2 linked regions of the Kitasatospora sp. NBC_00315 genome follow. The protein of the gene in region 2 interacts with the protein of the main gene of each other region in a pairwise test. Links are inferred from orthologs where the notes say so. Each region holds a gene or a part of one and is shown on either strand. Other genes may lie near its edges.

Region 1 (7,698 bases), 270 kb from region 2 along the record:
GTGGAAGAGGCCCTTGCCGGTCAGGCCGCCGGAGCCGATCGCGATCCGGGCCTGGGCGGTGTTGTAGCCGACGCCCGAGGGATCGAGCGCGGGGTTGGCGAACGCCGCGAACCGGTCGATCTGGTACTTGCTCAGCACCCCGAGCTTCCAGACCGCCACACAGCCGCCCGCACCGGCCAGCAGCAGCCCGAAGGTCCACCGGTTGGCGGCGCCGGAGGCCAGCAGGATGCCCAGCACGATGACGGCCATCACCATCACGGAGCCGGCGTCGGGCATCAGCATCACGACGGCCATCGGGATGCTCGCCGCCACCAGGCCCTGGAACACGCTGCGGTCGGAGGGGAACTCACGCTCCCCCGCGTCCACCCGGGCCGACATGATCACCGCCATGCCGAGCACGATCGCCAGCTTGGCGAACTCGGCCGGCTGGACGGAGAAGCCGCCGCCGAACTGGATCCAGGAGTGCTGTCCGTTGATCGTCGAGCCCAGCGGGCTGAGCGTGGCGAGCAGCATCAGCATCACGGCGATGTAGAGGAACGGCACCAGCGTCCGGAAGCGCCGACTCCCTATCCCGATGACGACCGCGCACAGGGCCAGCCCGATCACCAGGTTGGTGAGGTGGCGGTAGAGGAAGTACTGCGGATCCCCGTGGGTCAGCGAGTCCCGGCCCCGGGTCGCCGACCAGACCAGCAGCGAGCTGCCGAGCGAGAGCACCAGCGCGGCCAGTATCAGGATCCAGTCGATCCGGCGCAGCGGGGCGTCCCTGGCGAGCGCCTTGGAGACCGCCCCGCGCTGCGGGGAGAGCCGGATCTGGCGGTACGAGCCGTACGACGTCATGACCGGCCCTTTCCGATGCTGCCGTTCCACGTGCCGCGGGCCGGTTCGAGGGCGGCGCCGGCCGCCGTCCAGAGCGCGGCGGAGCCGGTCGGCTGTGCCGGGTCGAGGAAGGCGGACGCGCCGTAGGTGTAGGTGTAGGAGGCCTGCTTGATGATCGCGGTGCCGTCCGGGCTGAACTTGGGCAGTTCGGCCTGCGGCTTGGGCAGCAGCGCCTTGCCGTTGTCGACGTTGCCCTTGTCGTCCACGCCGTACAGCGCCTGGTAGATCCGGCGGATCGCGTCGCCGGAGCCGCCGGAGCCGGTGCCGCCCTGGCTGATCGTCATGATGACCGCGTAGTCACCGCTGTAGGTGGTCAGCCAGGAGGTGGTCTGCTTGCCCTCGACCTCGGCGGTGCCGGTCTTGGCGTGCAGTTCGATCTTGCCCTGCGGCCAGCCGGCGCCGGTGAACTTCCAGGCGGCGGTGCCGTTGGTGACGACGCCGGCGGTGGCCTGGTCGATGTAGCTCAGCAGCTTCTGGTCGCCGGGGAACTTGGCGTCCGCCTGCGGGGCGATCTCGCGCACCAGCTGGCCGCTGGGGCTCATCACGGCCTTGGCGACGGTGGGGCGGTAGAAGGTGCCGCCGTTGGCGAGCGCCGAGTAGATCCGGGCCATCTGGATCGGGGTGACCAGGGTGTCGCCCTGGCCGATCGCGTAGTTGACCGAGTCACCGGCACGCATCACGTAGCCGTCGACGCAGTTCTCCTTGGCGATCTGGTCGGAGTAGCTGTTGCCGCCCTTGGCCGCCTGCGCGCACCAGGCGTCCTTGTTGTTGTCGAAGAAGGACTGCTTCCACTGCCGGTCCGGCACCCGGCCGGTCACCTCGGCGGGCAGGTCGATCCCGGTCTTGGCGCCCAGCCCGAACTCGTGCGCGGTCTTGTAGAACCAGTCGGCCGGGTCCTTCTTCGGCTTGATGCCGCCGTCCTTCATCCACTGGTCGTAGGAGAGGCCGTAGAAGACGGTGTCGCAGGAGACCTCCAGCGCCTTCTCCAGCGTGATCGAGCCGAAGCTCTCCGCCTCGAAGTTCTTGAACTCGCGGCCGCCGATGGTCAGGCTGGTCGGGCAGGGGTAGGTGCCGTCGAGCGAGTAGCCGGCCTGGACGGCGGCCGTGGTGGAGACCACCTTGAAGGTGGAGCCGGGTGCGGACTGACCCTGTATGGCCCGGTTGAGCAGCGGGAAGTTGGAGTCCTTGCTGGTCAGAGCCTGGTAGTCGTTACCGGTGATGCCGCCGACCCAGAGGTTCGGGTCGTAGGTCGGTGCGCTGGCCATCGCGATGATCCGGCCGGTGTGCACGTCCATCACGACCGCGGCGCCCGAGTCGGCCTCGTAGTTGCGGTTGGTGACCTTGTCGAAGGTCTTGCGGGCGTCGCCCATGGCCTGCACGAGGTTGTCCTCGACCACCTTCTGGACCCGCGCGTCGATGCTGGTGACCAGGTTGTTCCCGGGTTGGGCGGCGACGGTGCCGGCGGTGCCGATCACCCGGCCGAGGTTGTCCACCTCCAGGCTGGTGACGCCGGTGGTGCCGCGCAGGTCGCTGTCGTAGACCGACTCCAGCCCGGCCCGGCCGATCTGGTCGGCCGGCAGGTAGCGATCCCGGCCGGTCTTGTCCGCGGTCCTGGTGACCTCGTCGTCCGTGACCGGGGAGAGGTAGCCGAGCACCTGGGCGGCGTTGGCGCCCTCGACCCCGGTGTAGTGGCGGACGGCGGTGGGCTGCGCGGTCACGCCGGGGAAGTCCTCGCGGCGTTCCATTATCTGCATCGCCTGCTGCGTGGTGGCCTCCTTGGAGACCGGGATCGGCTGATAGGGCGAACCGTTCCAGCAGGGCTGCTTGGTCTTGGCGTCGCAGAGCCGGACCTTCTCCTGGAGATCCTTGAGCGGGACGCCCAGCACGTCGCCGAGCCGGGTCAGCACGCCCTTGCCGCCGTCCTTCTGCTGGAGCAGCGAGGTGCGGCTGACCGAGACCACCAGGCGGGTCTCGTTGCCGGCCATCACCCGGCCGGAGGCGTCCAGGATCTCGCCGCGCACGGCCGGCTCGACCACCTCGCGGATGTGGTTGCCGGTGGCCTTGGCGGTGTACTCGCTGGCGCTGCGGATCTGCAGGTACCAGAGCCGCCCGCCGAGCGTGGCGAGCAGGGAGAGCACAAGGATCTGCAGGACCACCAGACGGATCGTCACCCGCCGGGTTCGTCCGGTCTCGGGGATGTTGCTCACGTCGCGTCTGCTCCAGAGGACGAGGGTGCGGGCATGGCGTTACGAGCGGCGCGCGCTCACGGGCGCCGGGCTGGCGCTCACGGGCGCTTGGCCAGCCCGAGGACGCGCTTCTTCTTGTAGGTGGGGCCGGCCGAGGCCTCCCGGGTGGTCCGGTAGCGGGCCAGCGTGCCCAGGCCCGCGCCGCCCGCGCCGTCGCCGCTCGCGGCCGCCACCGGGTCGTGCTCGAAGCGGCGCGCCGCCAGCATCACCACCGGCACCACGAACGGGGCCAGCAGCAGGTCGTACAGCAGGGCGCTGAGGACGAGGCCGACCAGGCCCACGTGCCGGGCGGCGGTGTCGCCGACCAGCGCGCCGACCATCGCGTACAGCAGGGTGGAGACCACCGCGGCGCCGCCGACCACCAGCAGCGCGCCGGCCACCGAGCGCTGGCGGCCGTGCTCGCCGCGCAGCAGGCCCGCGCCGTAGCCGACCAGGCACAGGACCAGCGCGTACCGGCCGATCGCGTGGTCGGAGGGCGGGGCCACGTCGGCGAGCAGGCCGGCCGCGAAGCCGACCAGGCAGCCGCCGGTCGGCCCGTAGACCATGGCCAGGCCGACCACGACGAGCAGCAGGACGTCGGGGGTGGCGCCGGGCAGCTGGAGCCGGCCGAAGACGCTGACCTGGAGCACCAGGCCGAGCAGGACCAGCACGGCGGAGACCGGGATCCGGATGAGTCGCATGGGTCAGTTCCCCCCTGTGGGACTGGCGGGCGGTACGGCGGGGGCCTGGGCGGCGGGTGCCTGGGCCGCGGTCGCGGGCGGCAGGACGGCGTCCCGGGGGTCGGTCCGCGGCGGCACCACCACCACGCCGATCAGGTCGAGCCGGGTGAACTGCACGTACGGCTCGACCATGATCGTCTTGGTGAGCTGACCCGGAGTCGCCTCGACCTCCACCACCTTGCCCACCGGCACGCCGGGGACGAACGGCCGGCCGCTCTGCGACCCGAAGGTCACCAGCCGGTCCCCGGCCTTGACCTGGGCCTTGCCGTTGAGCAGCTCGACCCGCATCGGGCCGGTGCCCTGGCCGGAGGCGAAGCCGATCTCGCCGCTGCCCTCCAGCCGGGCGCCCGCGCTGAAGCCGGGGTCGGAGGCGAGCAGCACCGTGGAGGTGGTGGGCGCGACCGTGGTGACCCGGCCGACCAGACCCTGGCCGTTGATGACCGTCATGTCGCGGGTCAGACCGTCGTCGCTGCCGGCGTCGATGGTGATGGTCCAGGAGAAGCCCTGGGCCGCTCCGATCGCGATCACCTGGGCGGCCTTGACGGTGTAACCGCCGGCGCCCGCGGTACGGAGCATGTCGTCCAGCTGCTTGGTGCGGCCGGCGGCGGCGTCGGAGGACGCGAGCTTCTGGCGCAGCTCGGTGTTGTCCCGGTTCAGCTGGTCGATGCGGCCGCTGTGGGTGGCCGCGTCCCGGAACGAGCGGACGGTGTCCGCGACCGGGTCGACCGCCGACGCCGCGCCCCGCTCGACCGGCCCGAGGACACCGGCGGCGGCCCGGCGGGCGCCGCCGAGCGGCGAACTCTCGCCGCCCTTGATGTCCACGGTGATCAGGGCGAAGGCGACGGCCACCAGCAGGATGAGCAACAAGCGGCTCTCTCGTGTGTCCCTCACGGTGCTGGAGCTGCCCCTTCGTCCGAGTCCTGTGCCGGGCCCCCACCGGGCTGTGGGCGGGGTGAGGGCCCTTCCGTGTGAAGGACGGTCCGTCCGAAGGACCGTCCGCGTACCTGTCGCGGCGGCTCAGCGCCGCGGCTGGGCGTCCAGCACCTGCTGGAGCGCCTCGAACTCCTCGACGCACTTGCCGGAGCCGAGTGCGACCGAGTCCAGCGGGTTCTCGGCGATGTGGATGGGCATGCCGGTCTCCCGGCGCAGCCGCTCGTCCAGCCCGCGCAGCAGCGCACCACCGCCGGTCAGCACGATGCCACGGTCCATCACGTCGCCGGCGAGCTCCGGCGGGCACTGGTCGAGGGTGGTCTTGACGGCGTCGATGATCGAGTTCACCGGCTCGTCGATGGCCTCGCGCACCTCGGCCGCGGAGATCACCACGGTCTTGGGCAGGCCGCTGACCAGGTCCCGACCGCGGATCTCGGCGTGCTCGTCCTTCTCGCCCTCCAGCGCGAAGGCCGATCCGATGCTCATCTTGATCTGCTCGGCGCTGCGCTCACCGAGCAGGAGCGAGTACTCCTTCTTGATGTGCTGCACGATCGCGTTGTCCAGCTCGTCGCCGGCCACCCGGATCGACTGGGCCGTGACGATCCCGCCGAGCGAGATCACCGCGACCTCGGTCGTACCGCCGCCGATGTCGACCACCATGTTGCCGGTGGCCTCGTGGACGGGCAGGCCCGCACCGATCGCGGCGGCCATCGGCTCCTCGATGATGTGCACCTGGCGCGCGCCGGCCTGCGAGCTGGCCTCGATCACGGCGCGGCGCTCCACCCCCGTGATGCCGGAGGGCACGCAGACCACGACCCGCGGACGGGCCAGGTAGCGGCGGCGGTGGATCTTGAGGATGAAGTAGCGGAGCATCCGCTCGGTGATCTCGAAGTCGGCGATCACGCCGTCCTTGAGCGGGCGGATCGCGACGATGTTGCCGGGGGTGCGGCCGATCATCTTCTTGGCCTCGGAACCGACCGCGAGGATCCCGCCGGTGTTCGTGTTGACCGCGACCACGGAGGGCTCGTTGAGGACGATCCCCTTGCCCCTGACGTACACCAGCGTGTTGGCAGTGCCGAGGTCGATCGCCATGTCACGGCCGATGAACGACAGGTTGTTGGCCATGGGGTGTGGTGTGCCTTCCCGGGCTCGGAGTCAATGGCGGGGAGTGGGCCGATCGCGCACGCCCGTGACAGGGCGGACACCAGCTGAGCAGCCGTACCGGGCCCATGAGTTGTGTCCATCGTAGCCACGCCGGTCACGGTGGACGCGGACGGACGGAATACCACCCATTGTCCGGGGTGTGATCGCTTCTACGAGGATTGGGACGCCGTGTCGGAGTCCTGAGTTCCGTATTTGACGATAAGAATGCCCCGACCGGATCAGTCCGGCCGGCCGGGGCGGGCGGTCACGCGTGGGCCGGGAAGAAGATCTTGATCTCGCGCTCGGCGGAGGCGTCCGAGTCCGAGGCGTGGATCAGGTTCTCACGGGTGATGGTGGCGAAGTCACCGCGGATGGTGCCGGGACCGGCCTGCAGCGGGTCGGTCGCGCCGGCCAGCGCGCGGATGCCGGGGACGACGTTCTCGCCCTCGACGATCAGCGCGATCGACGGGCCGGAGGTCATGAAGTCGAGCAGCGGCTCGTAGAACGGGCGCCCGACGTGCTCCTCGTAGTGCTGCTCCAGCGTCGCCCGGTCGAAGGTGCACAGCTCGACGGCGGCGAGGCGCCAGCCGGCCTTGCGCTCGATCCGGCTGATGATCTCGCCGGCCAGGCCTCGCTTGACGGCGTCGGGCTTGAGCAGGACGAGAGTGCGCTGGGACACGGTGCGGCTCCTGGGGAATCGGTTCGGCATGGTGTATGCGGCTAACCCGAAGGTTACCTTGCGTGAGCGGCCCAGCTCATCGGGCCGTCCCCGCGAGCGCGGGGCCGACCCGGACCGGCGGGGCGCCGCCGATTCCCGGAGCGCCGCCGGTGGCGGGGTGCGGCGTCAGGCTACTACTGCCGGGGCCGGGCCCTGCGCCGCCCGGGCGGCCTTGATCTCGTCGATCCTGCGGCCGTAGTGCACCGAGCACCACCAGAGGCCGGCGAAGACCACGCCGAGGCCGAACATCGTCGGCAGCACGAAGCCGCTGGCGATCAGGCCGATCTGCAGCGCCCAGCCGGTCGCCACCGCGCCGGGGCGGTTGATCATGCCGCAGAGCAGCACGCAGAGCACCATCGCTATGGCGCTGACCGTCCACACCGTCGCGGTGGAGACGTCGGAGAGCCGCATCGCGACCAGCCCGGCGAACATCACCAGCAGTGCCTCGCCGATCAGGGTCGAGGAACAGAGCGTCCTCATGTCACTTCCTTCCGAGCAGCAGGCGTGCCTCGCCCACCGTGATGACCGAACCGGTGACCAGCACACCGCAGCCGCCGAGGTCGCCGTCCTCCTCCGCCAGGGCCACCGCGGCGTCGATCGCCTCGTCGAGGCGCGGCTCGACCTGGACGCGCTCCTCGCCGAAGATCTCGACCGCGAGGGCGGCCAGCCGGTCGACGGGCATCCGGCGGTGGGTCGAGTTCTGGGTGATCACGACCTCGGCGAGCAGCGGCTCGAAGGCCGACAGCAGCCCGGAGACGTCCTTGTCCCCGCTGGTGGCGATCACCCCGATCAGCCGGGTGAAGCCGAAGGCCTCGTTGATCGCGGACACCGTGGCCTCGGCGCCCGCCGGGTTGTGCGCGGCGTCCAGCAGGATGGTGGGGCTGCGCCGGACGACCTCCAGGCGGCCCGGCGAGCTGACGCCGGAGAACGCCTGCCGGACCTTGTCGATGTCGAGCTTTCCGGCGCGGGCACCGCCGACGCCGAAGAACGCCTCCACGGCGGCCAGCGCGAGGGAGGCGTTCTGCGCCTGGTGCGCGCCGTGCAGCGGCAGGAAGACGTCCTCGTA
Region 2 (7,784 bases):
CCGCCTGTCTCCCCGCGCACGGGCGGCCGCCGCGCGGCCCGGCCGGCGGCGCAGGGCGGACGGACAGCCGCCGGGTCGGGCTCTGCTACCTGGATCTGGACGGCTTCGCGGCCGTCAACGAGACGCTCGGCCACCACATCGGCGATCAGCTGCTGGTGGCGGTCGCCGCCCGGCTGGAGCTCGGCTTCGCCCGGGGCGAGGGACGGCTGGTGGCCCGCCTGGGCGGGGACGAGTTCGCCGTCCTGGTGACCGACAGCGAGGGCGACGATCAGCTCACCGCGCTCGCCGCGCAACTGGTCAAGGCTCTGGAGCACCCCTTCGAGGTGGCCGGGCACCAGCTGGTGGTGACCGCGAGCGTGGGCGTGGTGGAGCGCCCGGTGGCCGGGACCACCCCGACCGACCTGGTCAAGGACGCCGACGCGACGCTGTACTGGTCCAAGGCCGACGGCCGGGCCCGCTGGACGCTCTACGACCCGGACCGCGGAGCCCACCAGCTGACCCGCCAGCTGCTGACCACCGCTCTTCGCCCCGCCCTGGAACGCGGCGAGTTCTCGGTCGAGTACCAGCCGCTGGTGGGGCTCGCGGACGGGTCGGTGCACGGCGCGGAGGCGCTGGTCCGCTGGCGCCACCCCCGGTACGGGACGCTCTCACCGGACCGCTTCATCCCGCTCGCCGAGGCCTCCGGGGCGATCGTCCCGCTCGGCAAGTGGGTGCTGGAGGAGTCGTGCCGCCAGGCGCGGCGCTGGCTGACCGAGTTCCCGGACGCCAAGACCTTCGTCAGCGTCAACCTGGCGGCCCGCCAGATCTGGGACTCCGACATCGTCGCGGACGTCGCCGACGCACTGGAGAGCTCGGGACTGCCGGCCGGGCTGCTCCAGCTGGAGATCACCGAGAGCGCCCTGCTCGGGCCCGGCGGGCGGCCGCTCCAGGCGCTCCAGGCGCTGGCCGACATGGACGTCCGGATCGCGATCGACGACTTCGGGACGGGCTACTCCAACCTGGCCTACCTCTCCCGGCTGCCGGTGCACGTGCTCAAACTGGACGGCACCTTCATCGAGGGCTTCCGCGACCCTGGTCCCGGACGGCCCGTGCAGGGTGCCCGGCGCACCGAGGCGGACGAGCAGATCGTCCGCGCGATGGTGCAGCTCGCGCACGCGCTCGGGCTGACCGTCACGGCCGAGGGCATCGAGAGCGCGGCCCAGGCCGAGCGGCTGCGGCAGACCGGGTGCGACACGGCGCAGGGCTGGTACTTCGCCCGGCCGGGCGAGCCCGAGGCGGTCGCCGCCATGCTGCGCGAGGCCCAGGCCCGCTGAGCCGGCCCCGGCTCGACCCGGCTCAGCACCGGGCCGGGCCGGCCGTCAGGCCCCGGCGCCCGCGGTCAGGCCGTAGGCCTCGGCGATCAGACCGTAGGAGCGGTGCCGCGCCCGGTGGCCGTGGATGTGCGAGGTGACCATCAGCTCGTCCGCCCCGGTCAGCTTGCGCAGCGCCTCCAGGCCGTCGGCCACCTCGCCGGGCGCGCCCAGGACGACCCTGGAGAGCCAGTCGTCCATGAAGTCCGCCTCGGCCGGGCTGTACGGGTACGCCTGCGCCTCCTCCGGCGTCGGGATCGGGCCCGGGTCGCCCCGGCGCAGCCTGAGCATCCCGAGCCCCGCCGAGCGGGCCAGCCGACGGGCCTGCTCCTCGTCGTCGGCGGCGACCGCACTGACCCCGATCAGGGCGTACGGCTCGGCGAGCACCTCGGAGGGACGGAAGCTGGAGCGGTAGAGGTCGAGCGCGGGCAGCGTGTTGTTGCCACTGAAGTGGTGGGCGAAGGCGAACGGCAGACCGAGCCGGCCGGCCAGCCGGGCGCTGAAACCGGACGAACCGAGCAGCCAGATCGGCGGCCTGCCCTCGCCCTTGGGGACGGCGGTCAGCCGGGCGTAGGGGTGCCCGTCCGGAAAGTCGCCGTCCAGGAAGTGCGTCAGCTCGGCGAGCTCCTGCGGGAAGTCGTCGGCGCCCTCGGCCCGGCCCCGGCGCAGGGCCCGGGCGGTGGCCTGGTCCGTCCCCGGGGCGCGGCCGAGGCCCAGGTCGATCCGGCCCGGGTGGAGCGCCTCCAGCAGGCCGAACTGCTCGGCGACGGCGAGCGGGGCGTGGTTGGGCAGCATGACGCCGCCGGAGCCCAGCCGCAGGGTGCTGGTGTGCGCGCCGAGGTGGGCGAGCAGGACGGCGGGGGTGGAGCTGGCCACGCCGGGCATGCCGTGGTGCTCCGCGACCCAGAAGCGGTGGTAGCCCCAGCTCTCGGCGCTGCGGGCCAGTTCGGTGGTCGCGGCGAGCGCCTCGCCCGGGGTGTGGCCGGCGCCGACGGTGGCGAGGTCGAGGATCGACAGCGGCGCGGGCGCGGTGCCGCGGGCCACCCCGTGCACGGCGGCCGCACCGGGGGCGGCGTCACGGCCGGCGGGCTGCCCGGGCTGGGGTGAGTGCTGGTCCTCGGTGGTCATGCCGTCCGGCCTCCTGGTCGTGTACGAGTGGTCGTGCACGAGCGGTCGCGCACGGCGGGGCCTCCCGCCGTCGGGGGACAACCACCCGGGACGGCGGGGTGTTCCCGGGCCCGGCCGCCGTCCGCGTCCCGGGCCGGGCCGCCACCCCCGCCGCGCCGACCGTCCGTTCGGCCGGTGCGCCGTCCGGCCGGCGAGCTGACTCACTGCCAGCGGACGCACACGGGTGGCGAGTTCGCGCCAGCGCGGGAAGTCGCCAGCCCCAGGGCTCGCCATCACCGGCCGCCGTCCGGCAGGCTGTTCCACAGGGCGGATCACGCACAGGATCCGCACCCATCGACAAGGTCGACGGGCTGGACCAGCACCGTTCGATCCCCGCGAGCCCCCGGAGCAGCACCCCGCCCCGGGGGCTCTCGCATGTCGTGACGCCTGCCACAGAGGGGGTGCTTCACGGCATGAAAGGTCGAGGCGCTAGCGTTGTCACTTGCAACCACCTGCTCCCCCGGGCCGGTCTGGAGGGAGTACGACGTTGGACATCACCGCACTGCTCGGATCCTCGTGGATCTGCGCCGTGGCGCTGTTCGCCGTTCTCGGCGACGCGTTCGTCCCCTTCATCCCGAGCGGGACCCTGGTCATCCTGGCCGTCCTGAACACCGCCCGCATCGACGGCGCCCCGCTGCTGCTCGGGCTCGGCGTCGCGATGGCCTCCTTCCTCGGTGACATCCTGCTGCTCGGCCTGGCCCGCCGGGGCGCGCCCTCGGTGCGCCGTCGCCTGGAGCAGCGGCCGCAGCTCGCGGCCAGCGTCGCGCGGGTGCAGCAGGCGCTGGACGGGCGGACCACCGGAGCCGCCGCGGCGATCGTCGTGGTGGCCCGTTTCGTGCCCGCCGGACGTACCGTGCTGGACCTCGCGATGGGGCACTCCCCCGAGCACCCGCGCAAGTTCCTGCGCTGGTCGGCACTGGCCGCGCTGGTCTGGGCGACCTACATCGTCACCCTGGGCTGGCTGAACAGCCACTGGTTCGACACCGCCTGGCTGAGCCTGGTGGTGTCCTGCGCCGCCGCCACCACGATCAGCGCGGCCATCGCCCGCGTGGTGCGCCGCAACCGCCGGCTCCCGGTCGCCTGAGACCACCCCGCCCCGCCCCGGCGTGTCGGCCCCCCGGCGTGTCGGCGAGCGGCCCGCGCCCCGAGCCACCCCACCGCGCCCGGACCGCGCACCCCCGCCCAGCCCCGCGTACCTGGGCGCGAGCGTCACAGGACGGCAACAACCCCCCGCCCGGCGCAGCCGTCCGGGCCCGCTCGGCGTGATGGGTAGCGGCGGACCGAAGCCCTGGAGGCTACGCCCCGCATGGCATGCTGAAGGCTGAATACTCATTAAATGTCCGTTATAACCGGTACGGCTCAACGCCCGGCCGGCGCGCCCCGGGTGGTCCCCGGACGTGCCCGCGGGACGTCCTCCCGGGCCCCGGCCGGTGACCGGACTCCAGGCAGCAGGGGGAGACCATGTCCAGCATCTCGCGCAGGGCCGTGCTGAGCGCCACCGCCGCGACGGCGGCGCTCGGTGCGGTCACGGCCTGCTCGGGCGGCTCCGGTACGGCGGGCGGCCGGGGCGCCGGTTCGGGGGACAACAGCGGCGGCAAGCCCACCGGCTCCGCCACGGGCGCCGTGAAGGGCACCCCCATCGGGGACGGCTCGACCGCGGACAGCGGCGCCCAGCCGAACCAGCCGAAGGCGGAGAAGCTCAAGCCGGGCGAGCGCCCCCCGCAGTTCGTGGTGTTCTCCTGGGACGGCGCGGGCGGCACCGACGACGGCCAGTTCCCGCGCTTCCTGAAGATCGCCGAGCAGTACCGGGCGAAGATGACGTTCTTCCTGTCCGGCATCTACGCCCTGCCGAAGGACAAGTCGCAGCTCTACCACCCGCCGAAGCACGCGGTCGGCGCCTCCGACATCCCGTTCCTGTCCGCCGGGGCGGTCCGCAGCACCCTCAAGCTGATCAGCCAGGCGTGGCTGGCCGGCCACGAGATCGGCACCCACTTCAACGGCCACTTCTGCTCGACCCGCTCCGACGGCAACGGCGTCAACAAGTGGACGCCCGAGGACTGGAAGAGCGAGATCGACCAGGCCGTCTCGTTCGTGACGCAGTGGCGGACCAACACCGGGTTCACGGACGTCGACCCGCTGCCCTTCGACTACACGAAGGAGCTCGTCGGCGGCCGGACCCCCTGTCTGGAGGGGCAGAAGACGCTGCTGCCGACGGCCGCCGCGCTCGGCTGGAAGTACGACGCCAGCTCGCCCGGCGGCCTGCAGATGTGGCCGCAGAAGGTCCAGGACGGCAGGATCTGGGACTTCCCGCTGCAGGGCATCCCGTTCCCCGGGCACTCGTTCCAGGTGCTGTCGATGGACTACAACATCCTCGCCAACCAGTCGGCCGGCAGCACCAAGGGCGACCCGGCCAAGTACGACGCGTGGCGCGGCCAGGCGCGGGACTCCTACCTGGCCGGCTTCGACCGCGCGTACAACGGCAACCGGGCGCCGCTGTTCATCGGGAACCACTTCGAGCAGTGGAACGGCGGCATCTACATGGACGCCGTCGAGGAGACCATCAAGGCCATCGCGGACAAGCCCGAGGTCCGGATGGTCTCCTTCAAGCAGCTGGTCGAGTGGCTGGAGGTGCAGGACGAGTCCACCCTGCGCAAGCTGCGGGCGCTGAACGTGGGCCACGCCCCGACCGACGGCTGGCAGAGCTACCTGGGCGCCGCGGGCTGACGGCTGCGGTCGCCGGGGGCCCATCCACCCCGGCGACCGCTGCCGTCGACCCCGGCGCGGGAGGACTCAGCCGTTCTTGACGTCCGGTACGCGCCAGTCGATCGGCTCGACGCCGAAGCCGCCCAGCGCCTCGTTGATCTGCGAGAAGGGGCGGCTGCCGAAGAACAGCCGGGCCGACAGCGGCGACGGGTGCGCGCCCTGCACCACCACGTGGCGGGTGGTGTCGATCAGCGGCAGCTTCTTCTTCGCGTAGTTGCCCCAGAGCACGAAGACCACCGGCTCCTCGCGGTCGCTGACCGCCTTGATCACGGCGTCGGTGAACTTCTCCCAGCCCTTGCCCTTGTGCGAGTTGGCCTCGTGGGCGCGCACCGTGAGCACCGCGTTGAGCAGCAGCACGCCCTGCTCGGCCCAGTGCATCAGGTAGCCGTTGTCCGGGGCCGGCACGCCGAGGTCGGCGTCCAGCTCCTTGAACATGTTGCGCAGCGAGGGCGGGATCCTGACGCCCGGCAGCACGGAGAAGCTCATCCCGTGCGCCTGGTTGTCGTCGTGGTACGGGTCCTGTCCGAGGACCAGCACCCGGACCTTGTCGTACGGCGTCGCCTCCAGTGCGGAGAACTCCTGCCCGGCCGGCGGGAACACCTGGTGCTCGGCGCGCTGCGCGGCGACGAAGGCCGCCAGCTCGGCGAAGTACGGCTTGCCCGTCTCCGCGGCGAGCACCTCCTGCCAGGCCTGCGGCAGTTCCAGCCCGGCGCCCGTGCCCGCCTCGACAGTGTCCGTCACGAGTTCAACCTCCCAGCAGGCAGCGGCCCACGGCCGCGCCACCCCGACCTCGGCGTGCCGTTGACCGCCCGGCACGTCCTCTTCCACCCCGAACGCTACACAGCTCCACCGACAGTTCCCGCCTCAGCCGGGTTCGGTGGCCGCGACGGCCTGCCCGGCCGGCTCCCGGTCCTGTGCTGGCACTGCTGCTGAGCCGGACACCCGGCGTCCGGCGCGGTCCGTACGGGGTCGGCGCGCTGCTCAGCCGGCCGCTGCTGCTCGCCGGGGGGCTGGCCGAGGGCGGCGCCCGGGTGGCCCTGTGGTCAGTGGCGGCGCTCTGCGACCTCTGCGCGCCGCTGGTCTTTCGCAGACGGCCTCATCGCGTCCTCTCCCCCTCGGACGGCCCGTGGGCCCCGTCCCGGCCGGCAGCCGGCGCGGGGCCCACTCCTGTGACGAGCGTCAGATCATCTCGATCAGGTCGGCGATCGACTTGACCACCCGGGTCGGCCGGTACGGGAAGCGCTCCACGTCCTGCGCCGCGGTGAGGCCGGTGAGCACCAGGATGGTCTCCATGCCGGCCTCCATGCCCGCCACGATGTCGGTGTCCATCCGGTCGCCGATCATCACGGCGGTCTCCGAGTGGGCGCCCGCGCTGTTCAGCGCCTCGCGCATCATCAGCGGGTTGGGCTTGCCGACGAAGTACGGCTCGACGCCGGTCGCCTTGGTGATCAGCGCGGCGACCGAACCGGTGGCCGGCAGCACGCCCTCGGTGGAGGGGCCGGTCTCGTCCGGGTTGGTGCAGATGAAGCGGGCACCCGCGTTGATCAGGCGGATCGCCTTGGTGAGCGCCTCGAAACTGTAGGTGCGGGTCTCACCGAGCACCACGTAGTCCGGGTTGTTGTCGGTCAGCACGTAGCCGGCCTGGTAGAGCGCGGTGGTCAGGCCGGACTCCCCGATGACGTACGCGGTGCCGCCCGGGCGCTGGCCCTTGAGGAACTTGGCGGTGGCGAGCGCCGAGGTCCAGATCCGCTCCTCCGGCACGTTCAGGCCCATGCCGGCCAGGCGGGCGCTGAGGTCGCGCGGCGTGTAGATGGAGTTGTTGGTGAGTACCAGGAACGGCTTGCCGGACTCCTGCAGGCGGCGGAGGAACTCCTCCGCGCCGGGAATCGGCGTTCCCTCGTGGATGAGGACACCGTCCATGTCGGTCAGCCAGGACTCGATGGGCTTGCGGTCTGCCACGTGCGTGTCTCCCGAAGTCTTGCGGTGGTCGTACGAAACTGCGCAGCGTGTCCGGTGCGCACCCCGCCGGCCGGACTCCCGCCGGGAACACCGGACGACCGGGGGTGATGCTGGCTGCCCCAACGGGGCACAGCCTAATCCGCACACCTGGCCGACGGGAGTACGTACCGCCCACCGGACGTACCGGTTGCCCGGCGGACCCGCCTCAACGACTCCTTAAGCGGCCCCTAACCGAACTGATCACCCATCAGTAGGAGGTGCGCGCGGGGCTAACGTGAAGCGCACAGAACCCTCCCCCGCTCCGTAGAGGAGTTCCTCCGCCATGCCCACCCGCCGCATCCCCGCCACCCCGCTCGTCCTCGCCGCCGCCCTGGCCGGCTGCGCCCTGTCCGTCACCCTCGGAGCCGGCACCGCGACCGCCCACGGTTCGATGCAGAACCCGCTCAGCCGGGTCGAGGGCTGCTATCTGGAGGGCCCGGAGCATCCCGTCTCGGCCGCCTGCCGGGCCGCCGTGGCCACCGGCGGCACCGCCGCGCTGTACGACTG

Evidence for each region.
Region 1: the proteins of ung (region 2) and ndk interact in binary tests that used the Escherichia coli proteins (3 or more experiments, as listed by UniProt). The link is inferred for Kitasatospora sp. NBC_00315 from one-to-one orthologs.

The regions. Positions count from the first base shown.
Region 1 is NZ_CP108025.1:5,609,421-5,617,118, reverse strand. What follows is about bases 4,887-7,698. They hold ndk (nucleoside-diphosphate kinase), read right to left. Parts: upstream 6,594-7,698; coding sequence 6,180-6,593; downstream 4,887-6,179. Other genes in these bases: OG823_RS23325 (folylpolyglutamate synthase/dihydrofolate synthase family protein), read right to left, coding at 7,114-7,698; OG823_RS23330 (DUF4233 domain-containing protein), read right to left, coding at 6,759-7,112; OG823_RS23340 (rod shape-determining protein), read right to left, coding at 4,887-5,884. In the rest of the region: rod shape-determining protein RodA, read right to left, coding at 1-837; mrdA (penicillin-binding protein 2), read right to left, coding at 834-3,083; rod shape-determining protein MreD, read right to left, coding at 3,161-3,802; rod shape-determining protein MreC, read right to left, coding at 3,806-4,732; more of OG823_RS23340, read right to left, coding at 4,859-4,886. UniProt on the Escherichia coli protein: Major role in the synthesis of nucleoside triphosphates other than ATP. The ATP gamma phosphate is transferred to the NDP beta phosphate via a ping-pong mechanism, using a phosphorylated active-site intermediate.
Region 2 is NZ_CP108025.1:5,339,860-5,347,643, reverse strand. What follows is about bases 4,164-7,061. They hold ung (uracil-DNA glycosylase), read right to left. Parts: upstream 6,021-7,061; coding sequence 5,307-6,020; downstream 4,164-5,306. Other genes in these bases: OG823_RS22210 (HAD-IIA family hydrolase), read right to left, coding at 6,459-7,061; OG823_RS22220 (hypothetical protein), read left to right, coding at 4,164-5,240. Outside these bases: OG823_RS22235 (putative bifunctional diguanylate cyclase/phosphodiesterase), read left to right, coding at 1-1,313; OG823_RS22230 (LLM class flavin-dependent oxidoreductase), read right to left, coding at 1,359-2,477; OG823_RS22225 (DedA family protein), read left to right, coding at 3,004-3,600; more of OG823_RS22220, read left to right, coding at 3,978-4,163; more of OG823_RS22210, read right to left, coding at 7,062-7,238; OG823_RS22205 (lytic polysaccharide monooxygenase), read left to right, coding at 7,561-7,784. UniProt on the Escherichia coli protein: Excises uracil residues from the DNA which can arise as a result of misincorporation of dUMP residues by DNA polymerase or due to deamination of cytosine.